3 regions of the Pseudarthrobacter sp. Y6 genome follow, and region 1 is predicted to be linked to each of the others. Evidence: riboswitches for the same ligand, from Rfam matches in the RefSeq annotation. Region 1 holds a riboswitch; each other region holds the start of a gene.

Region 1 (9,456 bases):
CGTGCTTGTTGGGGTGCTGGCGGTGCGGATCGGCGTGCTCTTCCGCTACGGTGTGCCGGTTGCCCAGGTTGGAGTAGGACCACGTCACGAACATCAACACCAGCAGGATGGTGAAAATGGATACGCCGAAGACCCACGGCTCAGCCCACAGCGGAGCGGGTTCGTGTTCTCCGCCTTCGGCGACGGTCATGGCGATCTGCTGGAGCAGCATTTTCTCCCCTAAGGTTCAAGGATATGGCAGCGGATTGTCCCGCTGTTCCGGACTTCTCTCTATATTACCGCGTTGCTACCCGCGGACCTGGCCCTCGCCCTGCACGATCCACTTAGTGGTGGTGAGCTCAGTCAAGCCCATCGGGCCGCGGGCATGAAGCTTCTGCGTGGAGATGCCAACCTCGGCACCCAGGCCCAGCTCGCCGCCGTCGGTAAAGCGCGTGGACGCATTGACGATGACCGCGGCAGAGTCAACCTCGGCGATGAACCGTTCCGCGTTGGCGAGGTCGTTGGTGAGGATTGCTTCGGTGTGGCCGGTAGACCATGTCCGGATGTGCTTGACGGCGTCATCCAGGCTGTCCACCATGGCCACGGCCAGGTCCAGGTCCATATACTCGGTTCCCCAGTCCTCATCCGTTGCCGGCTCGGACTCAATGGATGAAGGCAGGGCTGCGCGGATGCGCTCGTCGGCGTGGAGAGTGACGCCGGCACCGCGCAGCGCGGCGGCGACGGCGGGCAGGACCGTGGACCGCGAATGGACCAGCAGGGTCTCCACGGTGTTGCATACACTGGGCCGCTGGGTCTTGGCGTTCAGCAGGATCTCCACCGCCATGTCCTCGCTGGCAGATTCGTCGATGAAGATATGCACATTGCCCTCGCCGGTCTCGATGACAGGCACGGCAGCGTTCAGCACCACGGACTGGATCAGGTCCCGGCCGCCGCGCGGAATCAGGACATCAACGCGGCCGCGCGCCCGCATCAGCGCATTCGCACCTTCACGGCCGTACTGGTCCACAGTCTGAACGGCGTCCGCCGGCAGCCCGACGGAGTCCAGGGCTTCGCGGAGGATCTGGACGAGTGCTTCGTTGGTGAAGGCGGCAGCAGTACCGCCGCGGAGGATGACGGCGTTCCCGCTCTTGAGGCCAAGACCGGCAATGTCTACCGTGACGTTGGGGCGGGCCTCGTAAATGGCGGCCACCACTCCCATGGGCACGTTGATCTGGCGCAGGCGCAGCCCATTGGGTAGCGTCTGGCCGCGGACCACGTTTCCTACCGGATCCGGCAGGCTGGCCAAGTTCTCCAGGGAAGCCACGAGTCCGTCGATCCGGCTTTCGGTCAGGGTGAGGCGGTCCAGCAGGGCCGCCGACGTGCCGTTGGCTTTGCCGGCCGCAACATCCTTGGCGTTGGCGGACAGGATGAAGTCCTTCCGGTCCAGCAGTGCAGCACCGATTGCCCGGAGGCCACTGTCCTTCAAGGCGCGGTTGGCCCCGGACATCTGGCGGGCAGCCTGCCGTGAGCGGTCAGCGACGGCGTGGACGGCTGCCTCAACCTCCGCCGGAGTGGGGGCACTCCCCTGTTCCGGCCCGGAAGGAACCGCATTCGAATCGTTGGAATTGCCAGGGGCTTGGGAAATCAGTGCCTCAGTCATCCTTCAAGTCTAAGCGAGCGGGCCGCTCAGACCAGAACCAGGTCGTCGATATGGACAACCTCACGGTCGAATCCGCGGCCCAGGGACTCGCCCAGTTCCACTGTGGAGCGGCCCAGCATCTGGGGAAGCTCATCGGAAGAGTAATTAACCAAACCGCGCGCGATGACGGTACCGTCGCCGGCCACCATCTCGACGGCGTCGCCGGCTTCGAAGGTGCCGTCCACCGATGAAATTCCGGCGGGGAGCAGCGAGTAGCGATTGTCCCGCACAGCATGCACGGCGCCGTCGTCAAGAAAGAGCCGGCCTTGGACATGCGCCAGGTGGGCGAGCCACATCATCCGCACGGACTTCCGGCCGCTGTTGACGGTGAACCAGGTCCCCACGTCCTCACCGGCCAGGGCGGCTGCGGCGTTGGCGGTGGAGGTGACCAGCGCCGGGATGCCGGAATCGGCGGCCATGATGGCAGCCTCGACTTTAGTCTGCATTCCGCCGGTGCCTACGCCTGCCTTGCCCGGCTTCCCGATGGTCACTGCCTCAAGATCTTCGGGGCCGTCCACCTGGGGGATGCGCTTGGCGCCCTTGGCGGGCGGGCCGTCGTATATCGAGTCGACGTCGGACAGCAGGATCAGGGCGTCAGCACGGACCAGATGGGCCACGAGCGCTGAGAGCCTGTCGTTGTCGCCGAAACGGATCTTGTGCGTAGCGACCGTGTCATTTTCATTGACCACCGGCACCACGCCGAGGTTGAGGAGGCGGTTCAGTGCACGGAACGCGTTCGCGTGGTGGCTGCGACGCATGAGGTCATCTGCCGTCAGCAGCACCTGGCTGACGGTGACGCCGTGGGCGCCGAAAGCGTGCGTGTAGCGCGCCATGAGCAGGCCCTGGCCCACGCTGGCGGCGGCCTGCTGGGTCGCAAGGTCACGCGGACGCTTCACCAGGCCGAGGGGCGCAAGGCCTGCGGAAATGGCTCCCGAAGAAACCAGGATAATTTCCGTGCCGGCGTTATGTTTGGCGGCCAAGACATCTGAGAGGGCTGTCAGGGACTCTTCCGAGATGCCGCCCTTGATGCTGGTCAGCGACGACGACCCTACTTTGACAACGATCCGGCGGGCCCGGGCGAGCACACTGCGGTCGTCTTTGGGTTCCTCGATGATTACTGCGGAATTTTCGGTCATTTCAGCGGCCTCACTCATCATCTTCAACGTCCAGTCCACCCTCCGTGACCGGCTTGGCAGCGCGGCGGCTGCTGACCGATTCGGTCCAGATGCCGGCCTTGCGCTCGGCTTCGAGCTCGGCGCGGGCGGCGGCCTTGGCATCCTTCCGTTCCTGCTGCTCGTCACGCTTCTGGCCACGGGTGGGGCGGTCGCCGACGTCCGCGAAACGGATATCCGTGCCACGCGGTGATGCGAGCATTTCGGCTCCGGCCATCATGGTGGGCTCCCAGTCGAAGACAACGCCGTCATCTTCGCCGATCACGACTGCGTCGCCCGGCTTGGCGCCCTGCTTGAACAGTTCGTTTTCGACGCCGAGCTTGGCCAGGCGGTCGGCGAGGTAGCCGATGGCTTCCTCGTTGGTGAAGTCGGTCTGCTTGACCCAGCGGACAGGCTTGTCGCCCAGGACGCGGAAGAGCGGTTCGAGGTTCTTTTCCTCGCGGCGGATCTTGAAGCCGGCTTCGTTGACGGCGCGGGGCCGCAGAATCGGCGGCTGGACCTTGGGCGGGGCGGCCGCGAGGGCGGCACGGGCGGCCTGGACGATTTCCGCCATGGCGAAGCCCAGCTGGCGGAGACCCTCGTGGCTGGTGGCCGAGATCTCGAAGACCCGGTAGCCGCGTGACTCGAGTTCGGGGCGGACGAATTCAGCCATGTCCTTGCCGTCCGGGAGGTCCACCTTGTTCAGGGCCACCAGCCGCGGACGGTGGTTCAGCGGAACCACTTCGCCGTCGGCACCCGCGTAGCTCATGTCTACGGAGTACTTGTCCAGTTCGGCCTCGATGATGGCCAGGTCTGCCAGCGGGTCGCGGTCCGATTCCAGCGTGCCGCAGTCGAGCACGTGTACCAGGGCGGCGCAACGCTCCACGTGGCGCAGGAAGTGGTGGCCAAGGCCCTTGCCTTCGCTGGCGCCCTCGATGAGGCCCGGAACGTCTGCAATGGTGAAGCGGACATCGCCGGACTGGACAACACCCAGGTTCGGGATGAGGGTGGTGAAGGGGTAGTCGGCGATCTTGGGCCGCGCGGCGGACATGGCCGCGATCAGGCTGGATTTGCCGGCAGAGGGGAAACCAACAAGCGCGATGTCGGCGATGGACTTCAGTTCCAGCACAATGTCACGGGCGTCACCCTCGATGCCCAGCAGGGCGAAGCCCGGGGCACGGCGCTTCTGCGAGGACAGCGAAGCGTTACCCAGGCCGCCCTGGCCGCCGGCGGCCGCCACGTATTCTGCGCCTTCGCCGACCAGGTCTGCCAGGACGGTGCCGTCCTTGGATTTGACCACGGTGCCGTCGGGCACGGGCAGGATGAGGGTCTCGCCGCTCTTGCCGCCGCGCCAGTCGCCCATGCCGGACCCGCCGTTGGTGGCGTGGCGGTGCGGGGAGTGGTGGTAGTCGAGCAGGGTAGTGGTCTGGTGGTCAACGCGCAGGATGACGTTGCCGCCGTCGCCGCCGTTACCGCCGTCGGGTCCACCCAGTGGGATGAACTTCTCCCGGTGGACGGAGACACAGCCGTGGCCGCCGGTACCGCCGGATACGTGCAGTACTACCCGGTCTACAAAGCTCGCCACGTGGATCTCCTCAGTGCTGTTTCCTGGACGCCCAAGGGCGCCAAGACGATTGTAATGCGGTTAAAAGAATAGTGGAGCGGACCAAATGGCCCGCTCCACCGTTTCAGAACTATTTGTTACTCTGCAGCTGCAGCAGCAACGATGTTGACGACGCGGCGCCCGCGGCGGGTGCCGAACTGGACGGCTCCCGGAGCCAGTGCGAACAGAGTATCGTCGCCGCCACGGCCAACGCCGGCGCCCGGGTGGAAGTGGGTGCCACGCTGGCGGACGATGATCTCGCCTGCGGAAACTACCTGGCCGCCGAAGCGCTTGACGCCGAGGTACTGGGCGTTGGAGTCACGACCGTTGCGAGTGGAACTCGCGCCTTTTTTATGTGCCATTTGAAATGCCTGCCTTTAAATTCTGGGGAATCTGCTGAAGAACCTGAACAGTAACGAAGAGTTACTTGATACCCGTGATCTTGACCTTGGTCAATTCCTGACGGTGACCCTGGCGCTTCTTGTAACCGGTCTTGTTCTTGAACTTCTGGATGACGATCTTCGGACCACGGAGGTCTTCGAGGATCTCAGCCGTAACCGTTACCTTGGCCAGGTCCGCAGCAGCAGAGGTGACTTTGTCACCGTCTACCAGGAGCAGTGCGGGCAACTCAAAGGTGCTGCCGGCTCCACCGGGGACGCGGTTCAGGGTAACGAAGTCTCCAACGGAAACCTTCTCTTGGCGGCCGCCTGCGCGGACAATCGCGTACACCACTTGGGAACTCACTTCTCTCGACGTTTATTACTAAATTTGCGTGCTGAACCCGTTTCCATAATTGGCTGGGCTCTCGCTGTGCCTCAACGCCGTGGGGTCGTAACCCAAGTGTTGGCGTAAGCACCGAAGATCAAGAATACGCTAATTTTGCCTTCGGCCGCAAATGAGGCTGGTTACGGTCCGTTGTCTGTGATAGGACCCACAAGCAGGTACTGCACTGACAATCCAAAACCGTGCCTGACTATCGTACAGGCCGCGCGGGCCCAAGACCGTCAGGCGTGAATACGCGGCGCGTCGAAGAATTCCACTTCGAACCGGCATGACTGCCTGAACGCCACCAGCATCGCCGCACGTTCAGCCGCGGATGCGCCTCGTCCGGCATCATCAGCCAAGGCGATCGCGTCGCGGGTGGCCTGCGCGAAGTCGTCGTCAGCATAGGCACGCAGCCAGTCAGCATAAGGATGCGCCGCCGGTGCAGCGGCAGCCAGGAACTCCGCGTGGAGGGTCTGCCCCACCTCGGCGTACAACCAGAAGCACGGCAGCACCGCCGCCATGAGGACCGCGTAACTGCCGGAGGCCGAGGCTGCCAGCAGGTGGTCCACATAGGACTTGGTGACAGGTCCAAGGACGGATTCCACGGTCCTGGTGCTCAGCCACGTGCGGTGCAGTTCAGATTCGACCTCAAGGCATTGCCGGGCCGACTTTGCCCAGAACAGCTGGGCAGCTTCCGTGGGGGCCAGCGCACTGGCCCGGGCGAGGACGCGCGAATAGCCGTTGAGGTAAATGGCATCCTGGGCGAGGTAATAGGCGAACTGTTCTTCAGCCAACGTGCCGGCCGCAAGGTCGCGGATGAAGTCCAGTCCGTAGATGGCCTCCAGATCCGGTGCCGACGCCCGCCGCAGCGTCTGAGCGAATTCCCCGACTGCCGGAACCTCCTGCATGTGATGGAAGTGGTTGATGGGGCCCTGGCCCCCGCCCACCTCCAACTGGTCCGAGGCCTGCAGCGCGCCAACCAGCCAAGGCTTAACTTTCCGCAGTGCGGCCTCCCAGTCCCCCAGCCTGGCCTGAGCCGTAGCCATGGCCGACGACAGCGAGCAGCCGGTGCCGTGACTGTTGCGGGTGGGGATCCTGTCCCCGCTCACTTCCACCACCTCCTGGGCGAGCAGCCCGGCGGCGTTGACCAGGGCATCCGGGCACGCACCGCCGTCGAGATGGCCGCCCTTGACCAGGACGGTGGCACCGGTCGCGGCGGACAACCGCTGCCCTTGCCCGAGCGCATCAGGCCAATCCCGCGCCTGCGGCTCCCCCACCAGGATGGCCAGTTCGGCCAGGTTTGGGGTGATCAGGTCCGCGAGCGGGAGCAGCCCCCGCAGGGCTGCCTCGGCAGACTCGTGCAGCAGCCGGTCTCCGCTGGTGGCCACCATCACAGGATCAAGAACGACGACGGCGGGACGCACCCTTTCCAGCCAGTCCCGCACCACGCCAATCACCGCAGCGTCGCCCAGCATGCCGATCTTGACCGCGTCGATGGTGATGTCGTCGCTGATGGCATCGAGCTGCTGGCCCAGGAAGGTCGCCGGCGGGACGTGAACCGCCTGGACCCCCTGCGTGTTTTGGACTGTCAGAGCGGTGATGGCCGCCATGCCGTAGCCGCCAAGAGCCGCAATGCTTTTGAGGTCGGCCTGGACGCCCGCGCCACCTGAGGGATCCGAGCCGGCAATGGACAGCACACGGGGGACCTCACGCAGCACCTGGACCGCAGAAGAGCGGCCTAGTGCAGGCCGGACCTCAGCGGGGGTTGCCGTGGTTGGGGGCGTTGCAGGAGGAAGGACAGAAGTTGAAGCCAAAGGAGACATCCCTTCGCCGGTGCTAACCGGACAGGTTCAACGGGTGTGGATCTCAGCCGGCTCTCTGCGCGGCACCCCGTGTCAGTCACCAGCCTAGCGTTCCTCGGGACTTAACGCCGGACGCCCGGACGCAGCCTGTGATCCACAGGCACGTCCGGGCGCCGCTGTATTGGCTCGCCCTAGTGTTCGGTCAGAGCTCCGAGGCCGGAACCCCTACGCCCAGGATGATAGGCGCATTGGTGACCGCCGGCTTGTCAGCCACAGGAGCCCTGACGGGCTCCGGGGCCTTGGCGGCATGCATGTGTCCAGCGGCAGCCCCCGGAACGGCTTCGTGATGCTCCACGGACGTGGCGTTGGCTGCGCCCTGGGCACGACTGGCACTCCGGTTACGCCGCGGACGGCGGGCGCGGGGCTGCTCGGTGTGGTCGGAGTAGTCCTTCTCCGCCACGGCAGGCTGCTGCTGCTGACGGGCAGGTTCGGCCGGCTGGCTTTCAGTTGCCTGGACTGCCGACGGCTTGCTTTCCGCTACAGGGGCCGGCTCGCCAAGGTGGGCGAAGGCCTCCGCGAGGCGGTCAAGTGTCAGGGCAGGTGCGTGCGGATGGTCTTCGTGGTGCTCTACGAACGGCAGCACTACCCGCTCGCCGCCGAACGTCAGCACAGCTGCCGGGCGGCCGTTGGAGTCCGTCTCGGACCGCTCAGCCGGAGCCTGCACCGGCGCAGCGGGCAGCTGGCCCGCGGCGGCTGATGCGTGAGCCACTTCGTCGTCGTGCATGTGCGCAGCGTGGGCTGCGGCCGCAATGTTCGCAAGCGCTGCCCGCGTGGCCTCAGCCTTGGCATGGCGCTCGGCGTCACTCGGTTCCGGGTGGACCGTGTGGATCTGCACCGGAGCTGCCGGTGCAGATTCCAGCGGCTGGCCGCCGCGTCCGCGGCGGCGCTTCCGGTCAGTGCGGCCACCCGGCTGGCTGTCCGGGCGCTGGCTGTCGGTGCGCTGTGTGTCGCTGCGCAGGTTGTCTGTGCGCTGGCTGTCAGGGCGGTGATCCGCGCGCTGCACGTGGTGCTCGGCGGCTACGGTGTTGGCGCGGCGGTGTTCCACGGGGTCGTTGTGGGTGACGATTCCGCGGCCTGCACAGGTTTCGCACTGCTCCCCGAAGACTTCCAGGAGCCCGGTGCCCATCCGCTTGCGCGTCATCTGCACGAGGCCCAGCGAAGTCACTTCGGCCACCTGGTGCTTGGTACGGTCGCGGCCCAGGCATTCCACCATGCGGCGGAGGACCAGGTCGCGGTTGGATTCGAGGACCATGTCGATGAAGTCGATGACGATGATGCCGCCGATGTCGCGGAGACGGAGCTGCCGGACCACTTCTTCAGCTGCCTCAAGGTTGTTCTTGGTGACGGTTTCCTCGAGGTTGCCGCCGCTGCCGGTGAACTTGCCGGTGTTGACGTCCACCACGGTCATGGCTTCGGTGCGGTCGATGACCAGCGAGCCGCCGGAAGGCAGGAAGACCTTGCGTTCCAAGGCCTTGTGGATCTGCTCGTCGATCCGCCACGCGGCAAAGATGTCCTGGTCCTTGGTCCACTTTTCCAGGCGGCCCACGAGGTCGGGGGCAACGTAGGTGACGTAGGCCTCGATGGTGTCCCAGGCCTCTTCACCGGAGACGATCAGCTTCGAGAAGTCCTCGTTGAAGACATCACGGACCACCTTGATGGTGAGGTCAGGTTCGCCGTAGAGCAGCTCCGGCGCGAGGATCTTGGTGGACGTGGACTGGCCTTCGATGCCCTCCCACTGCGCCCGCAGGCGGTTGATGTCGTGCGTGAGCTCCTCTTCCGAAGCTCCTTCGGCGGCGGTGCGGACGATGACGCCGGCGTGCTCGGGCAGGCGGTCCTTGAGGATGCGCTTGAGACGGTTGCGTTCGACGTCGGGCAACTTACGGGAGATGCCGGTCATGGAGCCGCCGGGCACGTAGACGAGGTAGCGGCCGGGCAGGGAGATCTGGCTGGTCAGGCGTGCGCCCTTGTGGCCCACAGGATCCTTGGTGACCTGGACCAGCACGGTGTCCCCGGACTTCAGCGCATTCTCGATCCGGCGCTGCTTGCCTTCGAGGTTAACGGCCTCCCAGTTCACTTCACCGGCGTACAGGACGGCGTTGCGGCCGCGTCCGATGTCAACAAACGCCGCTTCCATGGACGGCAGGACGTTCTGCACCTTGCCGAGGTAGACGTTGCCGATCAGGGAGTCCTGCTGGGTCTTGGAGACAAAGTGCTCGGCCAGGACGCCGTCTTCGAGGACGCCGATCTGGATTCTGTCGTCGCGCTGGCGGACGATCATCTGCCGGTCAACGGATTCACGGCGGGCCAGGAACTCGGCCTCGGTGATGACGGTGCGGCGGCGGCCGGTGTCGCGGGATTCGCGGCGGCGCTGCTTCTTGGCTTCGAGGCGGGTGGAGC
Region 2 (9,456 bases), 2.1 Mb from region 1:
TGGTGGCGCTGTCCATCGTCGGCTTCATCGGTTCGGTGACCGTTGCGCGCTTCGTGGCCGACCGGCGGGAGCAAGCCAATGAATCCTGAGGCCAGCGTGGTTGATAACGTCATCGATACTGTATCGGCGGTGTTCCTGGTGGTGGGTGCCCTCATGTCGCTCGCCGCCGCCGTCGGACTGCTCCGCTTCCCGGACCTGCTGAGCCGCATGCACGCGGCCACCAAGCCCCAGGTGCTGGGGCTGTTCCTGCTCCTGGCGGCCATCGGCCTGCAGCTACGCACCTGGTGGGTGTGGCCGGTGCTGCTGGTGGCCTGGATTTTCCAGCTGCTGACCGTGCCGGTTTCCGCCCATATGGTGGGCCGCGCCGGTTATCGTACCAAACACCTGCACCGCGAGCTGCTCAGCTCCGATGAACTCGATGCCGTGGTTCAGAAGGCCGCCCAATCGTCCCGGGACGAGTCATCCCGGGATGAAGTGTCCGACGGCGGCCGCCCCTAACGTCCCGCCCCGCCACCCCTAACGTCCGCCCCCGCGTGAGTTTTTGTCCAGATAACACGGGTTGCCGTCGGTTAGAGGCCTTTATCTGGACAAAAACTCAAGGGTGATGCGGTTAGACGATGTCCTGGGACTTGGCGAAGCGGCTGATGGCCCGCTGCGTGCCGCGGTTGGCGAGCACCTGGATGATGGTGCTGACCGAGGCCGAAATGAGCGCGAAGGTCAGCGCCGAGCGGAGGCTCGTGGGGGTGTCTTCGCCCTTGCCGGTGGGAGGCTTCCTGCCGGTGGACTTTTCCCATACGGTATTGACCATCTTGGTGCCGACCAATCCGGCGCCGATGCTGATTCCAGTGCCGAGCAGCTTGATGAACAGGTTCATTCGTTGAACTCCTTGTGAGCGGATCCGGGACTGTCTTTAGCCTAACCCGGCTGCATGGACTCCAGAATCTCCCGCAGGGCTTCCACCACGAGGTCGTGGTCCTGCTGCTGGGGCAGGCCCGAGACCGTTACGGTGGCCACTGCGCCCACGCCGGCGACGTAGACGGGGAAGGAACCGCCGTGCGGGGCGTAGGCGGACTCGTCAAACCAGCCATGTTCCTCGATCCGGCCTCCGTGCAGCCTGCCGCGGAGTCCCACCAGCAACGACGGGACCTCGTACCTGGCGGCGGTGCGCTGCTTGGCCCGGATCCAGTGCTCGTTGTCAGGGGTGGCGCCGTCCAAGGCCACGTGGAACAGGACCTGGTCACCCTTGGTGATGTCGATCGCGATGGGCAGTCTTCGGCTCTTGCCGAGTTCCACCAGCAGCAGCCCCAGATTGAGGGAATCATCCTTGGTGAATCGGGAGAACTGCAGCTCGCTGATCTCGCCCTCGATCCGGGCGATCAGGGCCTCAAGCAGCCCCGCCGGCTGGGGCACCGTCGAATCGGGATTGAACGCAGTCACAGTCTGATTGTTGGCAGTCATGGCCCACAATCTACCCCGCCTGCGGTGTAAACTGAGTACGCCCATCAGGGCAGATTTATTACGACAGGGGAGCGCCGCCGTCGGACATCACTGGCATTGCCAGGGAACCGCAGGCGGGCGCTGAGAGTGCGGACAGCCGCAGACCCTCGAACCTGATCCGGTTAGTACCGGCGCAAGGGAGTCGAGTTCTCGAAGTGTCCGGAAACGGCGGCAGCGCCGCACGCCGGGGCGCTTTCCCCTCCTGTTCCTCAGGAGGACAAAATGACAACTGGAGCAATCAAAAAGACCGGCAATACCTGGCGCGTTGTGGACATCGTGGTGGCGGCGCTCATCGCCATCACCGGCGGCGTGATCTTCTGGGCCTGGTCCCAGGGCGCCGGGATCATTTCCGCCCCCATGAACGCCGTTTACCCCCCGCTGACCGGCCTGATCGCCGGCGGCTGGATGATCCCGGCTGTGCTGGGCATGCTCATCATCCGCAAGCCCGGCGCGGCGCTCTTCTGCGAAGCGGTGGCCGCCACCGGCGAACTCATCATGGGCTCGCAGTACGGCGCCACGGTGCTGATCTCCGGAATCCTGCAGGGCCTGGGCGCCGAACTGGTGTTCTTCCTGCTGGTGTACGGCAACTTCCGGTTCAAGTCCTTCCTGCACCAGAAGTACAACCTCATCGCCGCGCTGCTGGCCGGTGCCGGCGCCGGACTGTTCTGCGGCCTCAATGATTCCTTCCTGCCGTGGGGCTGGAACATCGCCTACGAGCCCGGCGACAAGCTCGCGTACATCGTGTTCTGCACCATCTCCGGCGCCGTGATTGCGGGCGCTTTGTCCTGGATCGCCACCCGCGGCCTGGCCAGGACCGGTGTACTGAGCTCGTTCGCGTCCCGGAAGGCAGCTTCGGAGCCCGTCTTCAACTGATGACCGCTTCCGACGCCGGCGCTTCCGGCGTGCGCCCCGCCGCAGTGTCCGCCCGTGGCTGGGGCTGGCGGCATGCCGGACGTTCCGCCCCCGCCGTCCATGGGCTCGACCTTGACATCGCTCCTGGCGAGCGGGTGCTGCTGCTGGGCCCTTCGGGCGCGGGCAAGTCAACCCTGCTGCACGCGCTCGCGGGGGTCCTTGGAGATGAAGGGGACGACGCCGACGAAACCGGTTCGCTGCTGATCGACGGTGTGGTGCCACGCGGGCAGCGCGGCCGTTCGGGCCTAATGCAGCAGGATCCGGAAACGCAGGTGGTTCTTTCCCGCCTGGGTGACGACGTCGCCTTCGGCGCCGAGAACCTCGCCGTTCCGCGGGACGAGATCTGGCGGCGGGTCCATGAAGCGCTCGACGACGTCGGGCTGCGAAGTGCGGGCGGCGGCGGTTTGAACGCCGACGGCGGCACTGGTGGCGGCGCCGACGGCGGGCCAGATGCCGCCGGGCTCCCGCTGGACCACCCGACGTCGGTCCTGTCCGGCGGGCAGAAGCAGCGCCTGGCTCTGGCCGGCATCCTCGCGATGCGGCCCGGGCTGATCCTGCTGGACGAGCCCACCGCAAACCTCGATCCCGCCGGTGTGCTGGAAGTCCGCGACGCCGTGGGCCGCTGCCTGGACAAAACCGGCGCCACCCTCGTTGTGGTGGAACACCGCGTGTCGGTCTGGAAGGACCTGGTGGACCGGATTGTGGTGCTCCAGCCGGGCTCTGCAGCGGGCTCCGCTGGAAGTTCCGTCGGTACTTCCGCAGTCCTGCTGGACGGGCCGCCGGACCAGGTGCTCGCGGAGGCACGGGACATGCTGATCGGCGCGGGCGTCTGGGTGCCGGGGTATGTCCCGGCAACCCGGCGCCGCACGTCCGCAGGCTCCGGTGACCTGCTGCTGGCCGCCGAGGACCTGGCCGTCTCCCGCGAGCGTCCGCGGCGCCGCGGCTTCCGGACCGTCTTGCCCGTGCCGGTGCAGTCGGGCATCACCGCCCAGGTCCGTTCCGGCCATGCCCTCGCCGTTACGGGGCCCAATGGCGCCGGCAAGTCAACGTTTGCGCTGACGATCGCCGGACTTTTGGCGCCGGTGGCGGGAAAAGTGTCCGCCGCCGTCGAGCTTTCCGAGGGTGCCGGGATCGATCCCATCAAATGGAAAGCCAACCAGCTGATTTCCCGCATCGGAACCGTGTTCCAGGAACCCGAGCACCAGTTCGTTACCGGCCGCGTGCTGGACGAACTGATGTTCGGTCCGCGGCATCTGGGGCATGGCGAGGAGCGGGTTGACGAACTGCTGGAACGGCTGCGCCTGACGCACCTTGTGGACGCCAATCCGTACACGCTGTCCGGCGGCGAAAAGCGGCGCCTGTCGGTGGCCACGGTCTTGGCCGCCCACCCGCGTGTGCTGGTGCTCGACGAGCCGACTTTCGGCCAGGACGCCAACACCTGGGCCGAGCTCGCGTCGTTCCTCTCGGAATTGCTCGACGCCGGGACCTCCGTGGTTTCCGTGACCCACGACCAGGCGTTCAGCGCCGTACTGGGCGGGGCCGAACTGCGGCTTGGCCCGGCCTCACGCGGCGGCGCCCGCCAGGAAGCGGGTGCGGCATGAGGGATGCCCTGATCCTCCGCGGCAACCACGCACTGCTGACGCGCGCCAACCCGCTGGCCAAGTTCGCCGCCGTCTTCCTCATCACCCTGGTGCTGGCGCTCTCCATCGACTGGGTGTCTGCCACCACCGCGCTCGTGGCGGAACTGGCGCTCTTTCCGCTGGCCGGCCTCACCCTGCGACTGTTGTGGCAGCGCGGCTGGCCGCTCATGATCGCGGCAGCCCTGGGCGGCTGGAGCACGGCGATCGTCGCGGCGGACAGCGGCGCTGTCCTGCTCGACGTCGGGATCTGGTCCATCAGCGAAGGTTCCCTCCAGCTGGGAATCGGTTTTATGCTGCGCGGACTCGCGATTGCCCTGCCGGCGATCCTGCTCATGACCTGCACAGACCCCACCGACCTCGCCGATGCGCTGGCCCAGAAGGCCCGGCTGCCGCACCGGTTTGTCCTTGGCACGCTGGCCGCGATGCGGCTGGTGGGACTTATGGCCGAGGAGTGGCAGACCATCGGCATGGCTCGGCGGGCCCGCGGAGTCGGCTCGCAAGGCAGCCCGCTGCAACGGCTGCGGGCCACACTCGGGCAGAGCTTTGGGCTCCTGGTCCAGGCCATCCGCCGCGCATCCCGGCTGGCCATCACCATGGAAGCACGCGGTTTTGGCGCCGGTCAGCGGACGTGGGCCCGGGAATCAACGTATTCGCCGCTGGACGCCTGGGTGCTGGTGGGCGGCGTGCTGATCGCGGCGACTGCTGTGGTTGCCGCGGCCGGGATGGGAACCTGGAACTTCGTCTGGCGTTAGTTCTATTTTGCGGGGCCAGCGCTGGTCAACACTTTCAGCCCGGCCTGGTCAGCCTGCTCAGGGGGAACATAGGCCTGGTCAGGGGGAACATAGGCCCGGTCAGCGGGACCGCAGTGGTGCGGCCCGATCGAACCTCTCACGCGTCAGGAACGCCAGCTGGGCTTCCTTTTCAGCCAGCTGGATGACGGGTCCCAGCTCGAAGCACGTGGCGTCGAGCCGGCGCAGGGCTTTGGTGTTGCGGGCATCCGGCTCCACCACGATCCTGTCCTTTCCCGGCACGGAGAACATGTAATGGATCAGGGACGTGGCGAGCCGCGGCGTGAAGTGCGGGACGGGCCGGATGGCCGGAGCCAGCAACAGGTGCACGGCATCGCCGCCAAATGGGCGCGCGGCGCGCAGCCCGGCGACACCATCGAAGCCACGGTCCAGGGCAGTGCTTTCGACTTCCCGAAACCGCATCCGCGCCGCGTGTGGATCGTGGGCGATCCGGCATCCGTGCCGGCCAGCAACGCGCTGCTGGACGAGCTGCGGATGGTGGACGCCGCCGCCGGCCGAACCACGCCGGTGACCGCCTGGCTTGAATACCAGCACGACACCGATCCGTCGCTCGAGCTGCGGACCGGGGAGTCCGATGTCGTCTGCTGGAGGACTGCTTCTGGGTGGCCTGCGAGGCGTCCAGTACGCGCGCCATCGTCAAGCACCTGCGCAAGGTCCTTGGTGCGGACAAGCAGCGGATCAACGCGTTGGGGTACTGGCTGGTGGCGTATCTCCCCGCCACGGGGCGTGTCGAATATCGCATGGAGTGGGTATTATTCCCGCCACGCAGCGCCATTGGGGCAAATCTCCCTTCCAGTAGCTCATCTGTGATATTTTTTTCTTATGATTCAGGAAACTGCCGAGCACATCGCCGCCACCCTTCGCGACGCCCGCAGCGAGAAGGGCTGGACCCAGGGCCAGCTGGCTACCGCGCTGGGAACCAGCCAAAGCGCCGTCGCCCGGATGGAGCAGGGCAAGCAGAACCTCAGCCTCAAGATGATCCAGCGGCTCGAAACGATTCTCGACCGCAGCATCGTCAAAGTGGGCAAACCACAGATGACGCACCTGCGCATTGAAGGCGGCCGCACCCTGTCCGGGGCAGTGGATGTCAACAGCAGCAAAAATGCCGGTGTGGCGCTGCTGTGCGCCAGCCTGATCAACCGCGGCACCACCGTCCTGCGCCGCCTCGCCCGGATCGAAGAAGTCAACCGGATCGTGGAGGTCCTGACCAGCATCGGTGTCGAATGCACGTGGCTTAACGACACCGACCTCCAGCTCCGCCGCCCCGCCGTCCTGAATCTTGAAGCCATGGACGTGGACGCGGCGCGCCGCACGCGCAGCGTGATCATGCTCCTGGGCCCGCTCCTGGACGAATCCGAGGAATACCGCCTGCCGTATGCCGGCGGTTGCGATCTGGGCACCCGCACCGTGGAGCCGCACATGCAGGCGTTGCGCCAGTTCGGGCTCTCGGTGGAAGCGACTGCCGGTTTCTACGCCGTCCAGGCTCCGCGGCCGGACAATCACGACCGGTCCTTTGTGCTGACGGAGCGCGGGGACACCGTCACCGAGAACGCGATCATGGCTGCGGCGCACCGCCGCGGCACCACGGTCATCCGCAACGCCAGCCCCAACTACATGGTCCAGGACCTCTGTTTCTACCTCGAGATGCTGGGCGTGAAGATCGACGGCGTGGGCACCACCACGCTGAAGATCACCGGGCAGCCGCTTATCGACGTCGACATTGAGTATTTCCCGTCGGAGGACCCCATTGAGGCCATGAGCCTCATCACCGCCGGGATCGTCACCAACTCAGAGGTGACCATCCGCCGCGTCCCCATCGAATTCATGGAGATCGAGCTGGCCACGCTGGAGCAGATGGGCCAGAAGCTGGAGATTTCCGGCGAGTACGTGGCGCGCAACGGACGCACCCGGCTGGTGGATGTGACCACCAAGCCGTCCGAACTGCAGGCGCCCGAGGACAAGATCCACCCCATGCCGTTCCCCGGACTGAACATCGACAACCTGCCGTTCTTCGCGGTGATCGCCGCCAACGCCCATGGCCAGACCTTGATCCACGACTGGGTCTATGAGAACCGGGCCATCTACCTCACGGAACTCAACCGGCTCGGCGCCCAGGTGCAGCTGCTGGACCCGCACCGGATCTACGTCAACGGCCCCACGAAATGGCGAGCCGCCGAGGTGGGCTGCCCGCCGGCGCTCCGCCCGGCCGCCTGCCTGCTGCTGGCCATGCTTGCGGCGCGGGGAGTGTCGGAGCTGCGGAACATCTACGTGATCGAGCGCGGCTACGAGGACCTGGCGGAACGGCTCAACACCATCGGCGCCAAGGTGGAGTACTTCCAGGACTAGGCTTCGGCTTCGTGCTGGGGTTCGGCGACGTCGGATTCCGCACCATCATTCGCGCTAGCCGGGCTTCAGGCCGCGGCATTCCGGGCCTCGCCGCCCGGTCCAAGCCGGATGATTGAGCAGAATCCTTCACCCGCGCGGCCTGCCATGTTCCAGGACGGCACGGATTTCCTGCAGAACCACGTCCGGGCTGTTCCAAATCTGTTCGGGGGCATAGCTCAGGACTGCATAACCCTGGGTCTGCGCCGTGTTGGACCGGGTCATGTCCTTGCGCCAGGCAGCGCGCGAGCTGTGGAACTGGAAACCGTTGACTTCCACAATGAGCCAGTCCTCGATCAGGATGTCCACGCGCCCGACGCCGGGGATCTGCACTTGCCTGCGGAACTGGAACCCCGCCGATTCGAACAGCAGGCGTGCGCTGACTTCCGGTACCGACTCGGACAGCCCATCTGCTTTCGCCAGCCTCTTCCGGGCTGTTCCGTAGTACTTGGCTGTCAGCTCGGCCTCGAGGATTGCCCGGGTCACCCCGTGTTGCTGCATGGCCGACTGTGCCAAGGCCACGGCGTCGACTTCGTTCAGGCAGGTCAAACCGTGCATAACGGTGTCTTCAAGGCTCGCGATCGGCAGGCGCTGGTGAGGTTCGAAACGGAGGCGGCCGTGCCTGGGTGAATGCCCGCCGCGTCTGTGTTTGCTGGCCAGGTGGAGGCAACCGGGTTTGTCTTTGAGCCACAGCCCGTAGCGGGACGCGCTGGATGCGCAGGTCACCAGCGAATCGTCGACGATGGCTTGCAGGAATTCGGCGTCGGCGCCAGGTAACGCCCAGACGCCCTTCCGGGGTTGGACGGCTCCGGCCGCTGCCAGACTCCGCACGGCGCGCTCGGAATAGCCTTCCCGGCGAAGCGTGCCAACCCTGGCCACGCCGCCCAGGGATTTCAGAAAGTCCAAGGGATCCATGGATCGAGCTAGCCACGATTCTGGCCCCGTTTGGAGAGTCAATTGGTGCCATGTGGATATCCCACGTCGGATTCTGCGCCATCATTCGCGTTGGCCCGGCTTCAGGACGCGGCATTCCGGGCCTTACCGCCCGGTCCAGGCCCGATGATTGAGCAGAATCCGCCGACCCCGCGGGCTGCCACGTCCTTGCCCGTTGCAGCACAATATAAGCATGCGTACATTCGGCGTCGAGGAAGAGCTCCTGATCGTTGATCCGGACACGGGGGAGCCGCTTGCCCTCGCAGATGCGATGCTGTCCGGCCGCCGGCTGGCAGCCGACGACGCCCCGGAACGTCGCTATGTGATGGCAGCCAAGGACAAAACCGCTCACGACGACGGGACGGGCCTGACTGCCGAGCTGAAGCTTGAGCAGATCGAGACCCAGACCCGTCCCTGCCTCGAGTACGCAGAATTGCTGCCGCAGATCCGGGCAGGCCGGCTGCTGGCCGACCAGGCGGCGACCAAAAACGGGGCAAGGGTGGCCGCGCTGGCCACGTCTCCGTTTGGCCTCGCCAGCCACACCACCCCGGACCCCCGCTATGCCCGGATGCTGGAACGCTTCGGCCTGACCGCGCAGGAGCAGCTGACCTGCGGCTTCCACGTCCATACCTACATCGAATCCAACGACGAGGGCGTGGCCGCGCTGGACAGGATCCGGGACAAGCTGGCGGTCCTCACGGCCCTGAGCGCCAACTCGCCGTTCTGGAACGGGATGCACACGGGATTCGAGAGTTACCGCACCCAGGCATGGAACCGCTGGCCCACGTCCGGCCCCTCGGCTATTTTCAGCACCTACTCCGCGTATCGGCGGGTGGTAACGCGCCTGTTGGACAGTGGCGTGCTGTTGGACGAAGGCATGATCTACTTCGACGCCCGCCTGTCCCGGAACCACCCCACGGTTGAGGTCCGGGTGGCCGACGTCTGCCTCCGCGCCGAGGACGCTGCGCTGATCGCGGTGCTGGTGCGGGCCTTGGTCGAATCGGCCAGCCGTGAATGGCGCGACGGCGTGGAGCCGGCCCCGGTGCCCACTGTGCTGCTGCGGATGGCGGCATGGCAGGCGAGCAGCAGTGGCCTGAGCGGTGAGTTGCTAGATTTTGGCACGTTCAGGCCGGCGCCCGCCGTCGACGTCGTGCGGTCCTTTGTGGACTACCTGGCGCCGGTCCTTGCCGAGCAGGACGAACTTTCCCTTGCCCGGCAGGGCGTGGAGGACATCATTGCCCGCGGCACCGGCTCCACCGAACAGCGCAGGGTGCGGGACGCGG
Region 3 (9,456 bases), 470 kb from region 1:
AATGAGCACTGCGTCCGGCTCGTGGTCCAGGCCCAGGCCGGTGAGATGCGCAAACCCCGAATGCGGACGGAACCTGTAGTCGCAGTCGTTGGAGCGGACCTTCAGCGGACCGGCGGGGATGACCAGGCGTTCGCCTTTGAACTTCTCCGAGATGGCCTTGCGCCGGGCCGCGGCGTAGTTGGCCACGGCGTCGAGCGCTGGCAGTTGCTGCTCGGAAGGCGCCCAGTTGCTGGCCATAAAGGCCTTGAAGGCAGCGGAACTGGGCCGCTGCGAGCGGTTGTTGACGCGCACGTCGAGGGGCTGGGAGGCAGAGTCAGGGGTGTTTTCGGCATCGTTCACGGCACCATCGTCTCACCAGCAACCGGACTTGTGGCAAAAAGGAACCAATTGCCGGGAGAACGGCCGGGCGTTTCGAATCAGCTGCCTTCCCGCATCACCAGCTTTGGCGCTACGATTGCCTCCCACGGGGAATGATCGACCAAATAGGCTTCCGTGGACAACCGGGAAGAGGGCCATGGAAACCGACGACAACAAGGCTCTGATCAGGCGGTTCTACGAAGAAATCGACGCCGGAAATATTGAAGCGATGAATGAGTTGGTCGCCGAGGACTATCTTGACCATAATCCGCCGTTCCCGGGGATGCCGGGCGGACGCGAGGGCCTGAAGGCGGCCTTCCTCATCTTTTGGAAGGCTACTCCGGGCCGGCACGAGATCGAGGACCAAATCGCCGAAGGGGGCATGGTGGTTACCCGGCTGACGGCATCCGGAACCCACGACGGCGAACTTCCCGGCCCGCTCCCTGCCACAGGTGCGAAGTTGCACCAAACCGCGGTGGCCGTCCACCGTATCGAACACGGGCGCATCGTTGAGCATTGGTCAAACAGGGACGACCTGGGGTTGATGCAGCAACTCGGAGTGATCCACCTTCCCGGGGACTGACTGCGGCAGCTTGAACTAGGCTGGGCAGGTGAGGATTGACCTGCATGCCCACTCCAATGTTTCCGACGGCACGGAAACGCCCGCCCAAGTCATGGCATCCGCCGCCAGGGCAGGGCTGGATGTCATCGCCCTGACCGATCACGACTCCACGGACGGCTGGGAGGAGGCATCGCGGACCGCGCTGAAATGTGGCGTGGCACTGGTGCCGGGCATGGAGATTTCCTGCCGCACCGCGGAGGGGATCAGCGTTCACCTGCTGAGCTACCTTCATGACCCTTCCCATGCCGGCCTGCTGGAGGAGATCACCAAAGCCAAGGCTGCCCGCCTGACGCGTGCCGAACGCATGGTCACACTCCTGGCCGAGGACTACCCTCTGAGCTGGGACGATGTCATCCATCACGTGGCGCCGGGCGCCACCCTTGGCCGGCCGCACATCGCGGATGCCCTGGTGGCTGCGGGCGTGGTGGCCGACCGGAGCGAGGCTTTCGCATCCATCCTGACGTCCCATTCCCGGTATTTCGTGCAGCACTATGCGCCTGACCCGGCGCTCGCCGTCGAACTGGTTCGTGCTGCCGGTGGTGTTCCGGTGTTTGCCCATCCTGTGGCATCCGCCCGCGGGCGGATCGTGGGGGAGCGCACGTACCGGGAAATGATCGACGCCGGCCTGCTGGGGCTCGAGATCGAGCATCGTGACAACCCGGAGGAGGGACGGGACTTTCTGCGCGGGCTTGCCGCCGAGCACGAGCTTCTGGTGACGGGGTCTTCCGATTACCACGGTGCGGGCAAACCCAATCGTCTGGGGGAGAATCTGACGGCACCGGAGGTTCTGGCCCGGATTGAGGATCTTGGTACGGGCACTCCGATTGTCCGCCCGCCGTCGCGCCGGCCCTGAGCGGGATGCTGGACCACATCGGGCGGCGGGTAGCGGCAGGATATTGACTAATAACCGCTGCTGAGTATCGTTTCCGGCATGGGGACTCCGGACAGGAACCGGATCCAATCAAGGTCTCGTCGAAATGAAGTTCAAACTACGGCCGACGGAGTCACCATGTTCAAGAAAGTTTTTGCTGTTGCCGGAGCGACGGCGGCACTGATGTTAGTAGGTTCTGCGGCGTTTGCGGACGACTGCGTCAATGTCAGTCGTGCCGCGGCCGCTTGCGGCTGGACCTGTCAGGGGCCTGTGGTGGAGGGCAACTGGGTATGGCTTCCCAGCATCGGTGTTCCTGAATGGGGCTGGGGGTTCGCGACGCCGGGCTCCGTGCCGTCCGTCGGCTTCGGCTTCCCCGGCAGCAACGGCAACTACCTCAACCAAAGTGGCGGATTCTCGTGGCTGCTGGAGAATGGCGTCTGCGCCAACGGCAACACGGCGCGCCAAACCAGCCATGGTATTCAGAGCGGCTGCGGGGTGCACTAGCGCGGCAATTCCAGACCCAACTGACTCGCAATAGATGTCGTTTTGGAGCGTCAAAACGACATTAAATGCGAGTCAGTTGGGCGGCACCGAGACAAATTCGGCGTGGGCACCCAGGCGCTTGGCCATCACGTCGATGGCGGGCTGGTTTTGGTCCACACACACGAACTTCCGGTCCAGTTTGGCCGCCACAGCGCCCAGGGTTCCGGAACCGGCGAAGAAGTCCAGGCACCAGTCACCGGGCCGGCTTGACGCCGACACCACACGGCGGATGAGGCCCTCGGGCTTCTGCGTGGGGTAGCCGGTTTTTTCCTTGCCCGTCGGGGAGACGATGGTGTGCCACCAGACGTCGGTGGGCAGCTTGCCCAGCTCCCGCTTCGCCGGTGTCACCAGGCCGGGCGCCATATACGGCTCCCGGTCCACCTCGGCGTTGTCGAAGTGGTACTTCGCTGGATTCTTGACGTACACGAGGATGTTGTCGTGCTTTGTGGGCCAGCGGTACTTGGCGCGGGCACCGTAGTCGTAGGCCCAGATGATCTCGTTGAGGAAGCACTCGCGGCCGAAGATCGCGTCAAGCATCACCTTGGCGTAATGGACTTCCCGGTAATCCAGGTGGAGGTAGAGCGTGCCGTCGTCCGCCAGCAGGCGCCAGGCTTCCACCAGCCGGGGTTCCAGGAATGACCAGTAGTCACTGAAGGCGTCATCGTACCGGTGCAGGGCGCCCTTGATGGTGTCGTAGGAACGCCCCTTGAAGCCCACGCGGTCGCCGCCACCGTCGGTGTTCAGCACCATCCGCGTTTCCTGGCGCTTCTGGACCCTCCCGGTGTTGAACGGCGGGTCAACGTATATCAAGGTGAAGGCGCCGTCCGGCAGCGAGGGGAGGAACTCCGCGTTGTCCGCGTGAACCACCAGGTTGCTGCCGTCCGGCGCCCAGACGGTGTCAGTCATCGAGGCTTTTATGCCTCGGTGCTGCCGGGCTGCGCGCCGTTTTCGGCGCCAGCCACCACTTCACCGTTGCGGCGGCGGGTGCGGGTCCGGCTGCGGCGGGCACGGGGGTCCACTTCGCCGTCGGCCGGAGCCGCAGTGGCCGGTTCCGGGGCGGGGCCGGTGCCGGCGGTCGCCGCATCAGAGGTACGACGACGGCGGTCGCCGGAGCGTCCGCCGGTCTCGCCGGCGCGGCGGCTGGTGGAGCGGCCGGCGTCACGGTTGCTGTCGCGGCCGCCATCGCGCCCGCCGTCACGGCCACCGCTGGGGCGGGTGTTCTTCTTACCGGTCTCGCCCAGGTCCTCAAGGACCTCGGCGTCGACGCCGGCCAGCGTGCGCTTGTTACGCGGCAACCGGCCCTTGGTGCCCTCGGGGATGTCCAGTTCGGAGAACAGGTGCGGCGAGGAGGAGTACGTCTCCACGGGCTCGGGGACGCTCAGCCCAAGTGCCTTGTTGATCAGGCCCCAGCGCGGCATGTCGTCCCAGTCAACGAAGGTCACTGCGGTGCCCTTGTTGCCGGCGCGGCCCGTGCGGCCCACGCGGTGCAGGTAGATCTTTTCGTCTTCAACGCACTGGTAGTTGATGACGTGCGTGACGTCATCAACGTCGATGCCGCGGGCGGCCACGTCGGTGGCAACCAGTACGTCAACCTTGTTGTTGCGGAAGGCACGCAGGGCCTGTTCGCGGGCGCCCTGGCCCAGGTCACCGTGGATGGCGGCGGCGGCGAAGCCGCGGTCCACGAGTTCCTCGGCAACCTTCGCGGCGGTGCGCTTGGTTTTGGTGAAGATGATGGTCCGGCCGCGGCCGCGGGCCTGCAGGATGCGGGCAACAACTTCGATCTTGTCCATGCTGTGGGCCCGGTAAATAAGCTGGCGGATGTCGCGCTTGGTGAGGCCTTCGTCGTCCGGATCGGCGGCCCGGATGTGGGTGGGCTGCGTCATGTAGCGGCGGGCCATGGCGATGACCGGCCCTGGCATGGTGGCGGAGAACAGCAGGGTCTGGCGGACCGCTGGGGTACCGGCGATGAGCGTTTCCACGTCCGGGAGGAAGCCGAGGTCCAGCATTTCGTCGGCCTCGTCAAGGATGACCATCTTGACGTTCTTCAGGACGAGGTGCTTCTGCTTGTAGAGGTCGATAAGGCGGCCGGGAGTACCGACGACAACCTCGACGCCGTTCTGCAGGGCCTCCACCTGGGGCTCGTAGGCACGGCCGCCGTAGATGGTGGTGATGCGGGCGTTGCGCTTGCGGGACGCGTTCTGGAGATCGTTGGCTACCTGGACGGCCAGTTCGCGGGTGGGCACAATGACCAGGGCCTGCGGTGCGCCGGGAACGGCGAGCTTGTCAAAGCCGACGTCGTCCGGACCCACCACACGCTGCAGCGCGGGAATGCCGAAGCCGAGGGTCTTGCCGGTGCCGGTCTTGGCCTGCCCGATGATGTCGTGGCCCGAAAGCGCCACCGGCAGGGTCATGGCCTGGATGGGGAAGGGATGGGTGATCCCGGCGTCGGCGAGGGACTCCACGATGTCGGCGCGGACATTGTAGTCAGCGAAGGATTTCTCCTCGATCTCGTGCGGCTTCTCGTCCGAGATGATGGTTTCTTCGGGTTCGATCGTCTCGATGCCGGAGTCGTCAGTCAGGATCTGGTGGGTATGCAATTCACTCACAGGGGAGTTTCCTTATTCATTTGGGCATTGGCGCTGCCTGCTCAACGGGCCGGCCAACGTGGCCGTTCCGGAGCACGCTCTGGCGCGCAAGCAAATCCAGTGGAAGCCGATCGCGGGCTATCAAAATGCTGGCACTGGTGACCAACGGGTGCATCTCAAGATCGCGTAGGGGCGGGCTTGTTGAATTCAAAATCAAGGAAATCAACGACCGGGCATCCATATCTACTTCTTCAGTCTAGCCGTACGGACCCTGAATCCCGGCTTTGGGCCGATCGGGCGGGGCGCAAAACCTTCAGGCCAGCAGCTCGAAGTGGACCTCGCGGGCGGCAATATCGGAGGAGATCAGGCGGACCCGCACCTTGGTGCCGGATTCCAGGTCGCCGCCGCACCGGGCTGTCACGGCGGGTTCGGCGATCTGGATGATCCCCGAGGGGCCGTTCCCGTTTTTTGCAGCACCGTTCTTGGTGCCGTTGCCGTTTTTCCCGCCGCCGTTGCCGTTGTCTTTTTGCGGCTTGGCGCCGGAAATGACGATCGCATCGAATTCCTGGCCCACATGGTTGACCAGGAGCGCGGCCTCTACGGTGTCCAGCGCCATGCGTTCCATCCGCGATGCGAGCTGGTCGGAGCCGGCCATGATCTCCGGCAGGGACGGCAGGGCTACCCGTGCCCAGTCCGGTACCTGCTTGCCGTTGCTCAGGGCTTCGCAGATCACCAGGACAAAGCGGTCGATAAGACGCCGGAGTGGTGCTGTGGTGTGGGCATAGGCGGCGCCGATGGCGGACTGGATGGCGTCTTCCGGGACTGTGCCGTCGAACGCCGTGTAACTGGCGCCGCGGAACAGCATACCGGCGGAGTGCAGGATGGCCAGTTGCCGGGGCTCGGTCGGATCAAGGCTGCGGAGGTATTCGCCGTAGCTGATTTTGCCGTCCCACGGCTTGCCCAAGGCCTCGGTCTGGAGGCGGAAATGACGCAGGGAGCGCTCGTCCGGCGCGGGCATGGTGCGCAGGATGCCCACTTTTCCCGCCAACATCAGGTTTGCCGCCGCCATCCCGGTCATCAGGGAGATCTGGGCATTCCAGTCCTCCACCGGAAGCTGCGGCGCCGCGGCAATCCGGTAGCCGCCGTCGGGTAGTTGGACGATTTCCTGCTCAGGCATGTTCAGGCTCGCACCGCCGCGGCGGCGCTCCAGCTCGACGCGCTTGAGCCCTACTTCTTTCAGGAGCTGCAGGACGGGACCAGCCGTCCCGGCGTCGAGTTCGGCTTGTACTCCCTTGTAGCTCAGCTTGGCCCGGCTGCGGATGGAGGCCCTCCGGACAGTCACAGTGGAGACCTGCGCCGCGTCGTCCAGCCCGAACTCCCAAACATAGGCGGAACACAGCTGCCCGGCCAGGAGGCTGCCGGCCCCTTCGCTGATGACCTCCGGGTGCAGCGGGATACGGCCGTCAGGGGCGTAGAACGTCTGGCCCCGGCGGCGGGTCTCTGCGTCCAGTCCGCCGCCGGGGCGGACAAAGGACGGCACGTCAGCGATGGCGTAAAGCACCCGGTAGCCAGTGCCCGCGCGTTCGATGAACAGCGCCTGGTCCAGGTCAGTGGACGACGCCGGATCGATGGTGAGGAAGTCCACATCCGTCAGGTCAGCGCCCGGCAACTCGTGTGCGGCCACTGCCGCTTCCGCGTCCCGGACCGCCTCCGCCGGGTAGGGCCCCGGCAGTTCCAGCTCTGTCCGCAGGGCGCTCAGCGCCGCCGCGAGGTCGTTCGTCTGCTCGTGGACGTTGGGGGCCAACCTATGATGTGACACGAAAGTCAGGTTAGCCCGATTTCCACGGAACGTGCACGCCCAACGTCCGCCACGCGGGGGATTGTCAGGATGCGCCTGCGTCCAGGGCCGCCAGGAGTGCCGCGGCCGCCGCTGCGGGATCGGAGGCTTCGGTAATGGCACGCACCACAACAATCCTGCCGGCACCGGCCTCCACCGCCTGCTCCACGTTGCCGAGATCGATGCCTCCGATGGCAAACCAGGGCAGCGTGGCCTGGGTGCCACCGGCAGCGCCGACCGCCCCCGCTGCGTACCGCACCAGGTCAAGGCCGACGGCGGCACGACCGGGTTTGGTGGGAGTGGCCCAGACCGGTCCGACGCAGAAGTAGTCCAGGCCGCCTTGGGCATTCAGCCCACCGGACAGCCGGATGGCGCCTTCGATCTGCTCGGCGGTGTGCGTGGAAAGGCCGATCGCTGCGCGTGGGCCGAGCAGGGTGCGGGCGGAAGCGACCGGCAGGTCCTTCTGCCCGATGTGGAAGACGGGGGCGCCGGACAGCATCGCGATATCGGCACGGTCATTGACTGCCCACAGCTTTCCGTGGCGTTCGGCCGCCGCCTGAAGCACGGCCAGCAGCTCCAGCTCCTCCTCCGCCTCGATGGCCTTGTCGCGGAGCTGGATGATGTCCACGCCGCCGGCAAAAGCCGCGTCCACAAACTCGCCAAAGTCCCCACGGTCCCGGCGCGCGTCGGTGCACAGGTACAGCCTGGCGCTGTGGGGGAGTCCGGCGCCTATGCCGCCGGTGGGGTCTGTTTCGGTCAAGGATGCGGGGGCGGAAGAGCTGGCGGAGGACGTGCCTGCAGCGGCGAAGGATTGCGCGTTCATGGAAACCAGCCTAATTCCCCTAAACTGGGCGGGTACTGCGGGAGCCCGTTGCAGCCGTCACAAAGCGGCCGGGCTGAGAGGGCGTCAGAGCCGACCGCTTGACCTGATCCGGCTAGTACCGGCGTAGGGAAGGAACCATGTGCCCCCCGCAATAAGCAGCCCACCTGAGACTGCATCAGCCAGCCCGGCCGCAGGCCTGCACGCCGACGTGGCAGTCATCGGCGGCGGAGTCATCGGCCACGCCATAGCCTGGGAAGTTCGGCGATCCGGCCGTTCCGTTGTGCTGATCGATGACGCGCCCGGGAACGGCGCCAGCTGGGCAGCCGCCGGCATGCTTGCCCCTGTGAGCGAACTGCATTACCAGGAGGAAGACCTCCTTGAGCTGATGCTTGCATCCTCCGGCCTGTGGCCTGCCTTCGCGGCAGCCCTTGCCCTGGCCGGGGCTGGAGATACCGGATATCTGACGACGCCGACCCTCGCCATCGGCGCGGACGCTGCGGACCGCCGGGCGCTGATGGACCTCCGGGCCGTGCAGCAGGCCAGCGGCCTGGTGGTGGAACCCCTGACTGTCCGTGAGGCCAGGACGAGGGAATCCCTGCTCAGCCCGGCCATATCCTGCGCCCTGGACATCCCCGCCGACCACCAGGTGGATCCCCGGAAACTGGTGGCGTGCCTCCAGGAAGTCCTTGCCCTCCACGAACCGGGGGCAGGAACCGCCGTGGCAGGTGCCCGCGCGGGATTCGCCGTTGACCAACGCGCCGCTGCCCTTATCTGGGAGGACGGCCGCGTCAGCGGCGTGACCCTCGCACACGGCGGAAGTGTCCAGGCAGGGGAGACTATCGTGGCCAACGGATTGGAGGCGGCGTCGCTGGATGGGCTCCCGGTTGGACTGCACCTGCCCCTGCGGCCTGTCTACGGTGACATTCTTCGACTGGCTGTTCCGCAGCACCTGCGCCCGCTCCTCACCTCGACGGTCCGCGGAATGGTCCATGGTGTGCCGGTCTACATCGTTCCCCGGCAGGACGGCACGGTGGTGATCGGGGCAACGCAGCGGGAGGACGCGCTCGCCGGGACAGGCGACGCTGCTGTCTCGGCCGGTGGCGTCTACCAGTTGCTGCGTGACGCCCAGGTCCTGGTGCCGGCCGTCTTGGAGCTTGAACTCCTGGAATGCACGGCACGGGCAAGACCGGCGACCCCGGACAACGCACCTCTCCTCGGCCGCGTACCGGTTTCCGCACCAAGGACGCGGAACACGGGGAACATTGCCGGGCTGATTGTTGCCACCGGGTTCTTCCGCCACGGAGTGCTGCTTGCTCCGGCGGCGGCGGCCATCTGCCGGGACCTGCTGGACGGCCCGACGGATCCTCGATGGGGGGCCCTCAGCCCGGCCCGCTTTTCAGGAAAGCACCTGGTAGCCGGCACACCGTCCCCACGCAAGGACATTAGCGGTACGAAGGACCTCGACCCACAGAAGGAATCAGCATGAACATCACCCTCAACGGCTCTCGCCATTCCGTGGCGGCCGACGCCTCCATCACCACCCTCATCAGCCAGATCACGGGCCGTCCCCTAGCAGCCAACGGCCAGGCGACAGACGGGCAGAAACTCGGCGTCGCCGTCGCCCATAACTCCGAAGTAGTACCCCGCAGCCAGTGGTTCGTCACGGCGCTCGCCGAAGGTGACGACGTCGAACTGGTCACAGCAGTCCAGGGAGGCTGACACCATGACAGTAACCGGCAACATCAGTACACAGAACCGGCCCGAGGCTGCAGACAGGCTGGTCATCGACGGCGTCGAGCTCGGCTCCCGCCTCATCAT

The links. A riboswitch is a leader RNA that binds a small molecule or an ion and turns the genes downstream of it on or off. The one in region 1 is predicted to bind thiamine pyrophosphate.
Region 2: it holds a riboswitch for thiamine pyrophosphate, as region 1 does, so the genes downstream of both, ACQCSW_RS19880 (ECF transporter S component) here and thiD (bifunctional hydroxymethylpyrimidine kinase/phosphomethylpyrimidine kinase) in region 1, are expected to answer to the same signal.
Region 3: it holds a riboswitch for thiamine pyrophosphate, as region 1 does, so the genes downstream of both, thiO (glycine oxidase ThiO) here and thiD (bifunctional hydroxymethylpyrimidine kinase/phosphomethylpyrimidine kinase) in region 1, are expected to answer to the same signal.

The regions. Positions count from the first base shown of each region.
Region 1 covers NZ_CP189574.1:2,020,334-2,029,789, reverse strand. The annotation lists gene ACQCSW_RS09710 (hypothetical protein) at 1-211, opposite strand, end outside; gene ACQCSW_RS09705 (glutamate-5-semialdehyde dehydrogenase) at 287-1,639, opposite strand; gene proB (glutamate 5-kinase) at 1,666-2,814, opposite strand; gene obgE (GTPase ObgE) at 2,825-4,414, opposite strand; gene rpmA (50S ribosomal protein L27) at 4,531-4,794, opposite strand; gene rplU (50S ribosomal protein L21) at 4,856-5,164, opposite strand; gene thiD (bifunctional hydroxymethylpyrimidine kinase/phosphomethylpyrimidine kinase) at 5,437-7,020, opposite strand; TPP riboswitch at 7,003-7,100, opposite strand; gene ACQCSW_RS09675 (Rne/Rng family ribonuclease) at 7,202-9,456, opposite strand, start outside.
Region 2 covers NZ_CP189574.1:4,102,545-4,112,000, reverse strand. The annotation lists gene ACQCSW_RS19900 (monovalent cation/H+ antiporter complex subunit F) at 1-89, shown strand, start outside; gene mnhG (monovalent cation/H(+) antiporter subunit G) at 79-498, shown strand; gene ACQCSW_RS19890 (DUF4235 domain-containing protein) at 611-874, opposite strand; gene ACQCSW_RS19885 (heme-degrading domain-containing protein) at 916-1,458, opposite strand; TPP riboswitch at 1,514-1,655, shown strand; gene ACQCSW_RS19880 (ECF transporter S component) at 1,720-2,370, shown strand; gene ACQCSW_RS19875 (ABC transporter ATP-binding protein) at 2,370-4,010, shown strand; gene ACQCSW_RS19870 (energy-coupling factor transporter transmembrane component T family protein) at 4,007-4,801, shown strand; gene ACQCSW_RS19865 (GNAT family N-acetyltransferase) at 4,901-5,392, opposite strand; partial or broken gene ACQCSW_RS19860 (hypothetical protein) at 5,461-5,505, shown strand; gene ACQCSW_RS19855 (UDP-N-acetylglucosamine 1-carboxyvinyltransferase) at 5,681-7,204, shown strand; gene ACQCSW_RS19850 (endonuclease domain-containing protein) at 7,331-8,146, opposite strand; gene ACQCSW_RS19845 (glutamate--cysteine ligase 2) at 8,367-9,456, shown strand, end outside.
Region 3 covers NZ_CP189574.1:1,547,870-1,557,325, forward strand. The annotation lists gene ACQCSW_RS07420 (aminopeptidase P family protein) at 1-339, opposite strand, end outside; gene ACQCSW_RS07425 (ester cyclase) at 515-940, shown strand; gene ACQCSW_RS07430 (PHP domain-containing protein) at 969-1,832, shown strand; gene ACQCSW_RS07435 (hypothetical protein) at 1,989-2,354, shown strand; gene ACQCSW_RS07440 (DNA-methyltransferase) at 2,427-3,299, opposite strand; gene ACQCSW_RS07445 (DEAD/DEAH box helicase) at 3,308-4,999, opposite strand; gene ACQCSW_RS07450 (RNB domain-containing ribonuclease) at 5,292-6,797, opposite strand; gene thiE (thiamine phosphate synthase) at 6,862-7,638, opposite strand; TPP riboswitch at 7,666-7,785, shown strand; gene thiO (glycine oxidase ThiO) at 7,778-9,124, shown strand; gene thiS (sulfur carrier protein ThiS) at 9,121-9,357, shown strand; gene ACQCSW_RS07470 (thiazole synthase) at 9,362-9,456, shown strand, end outside.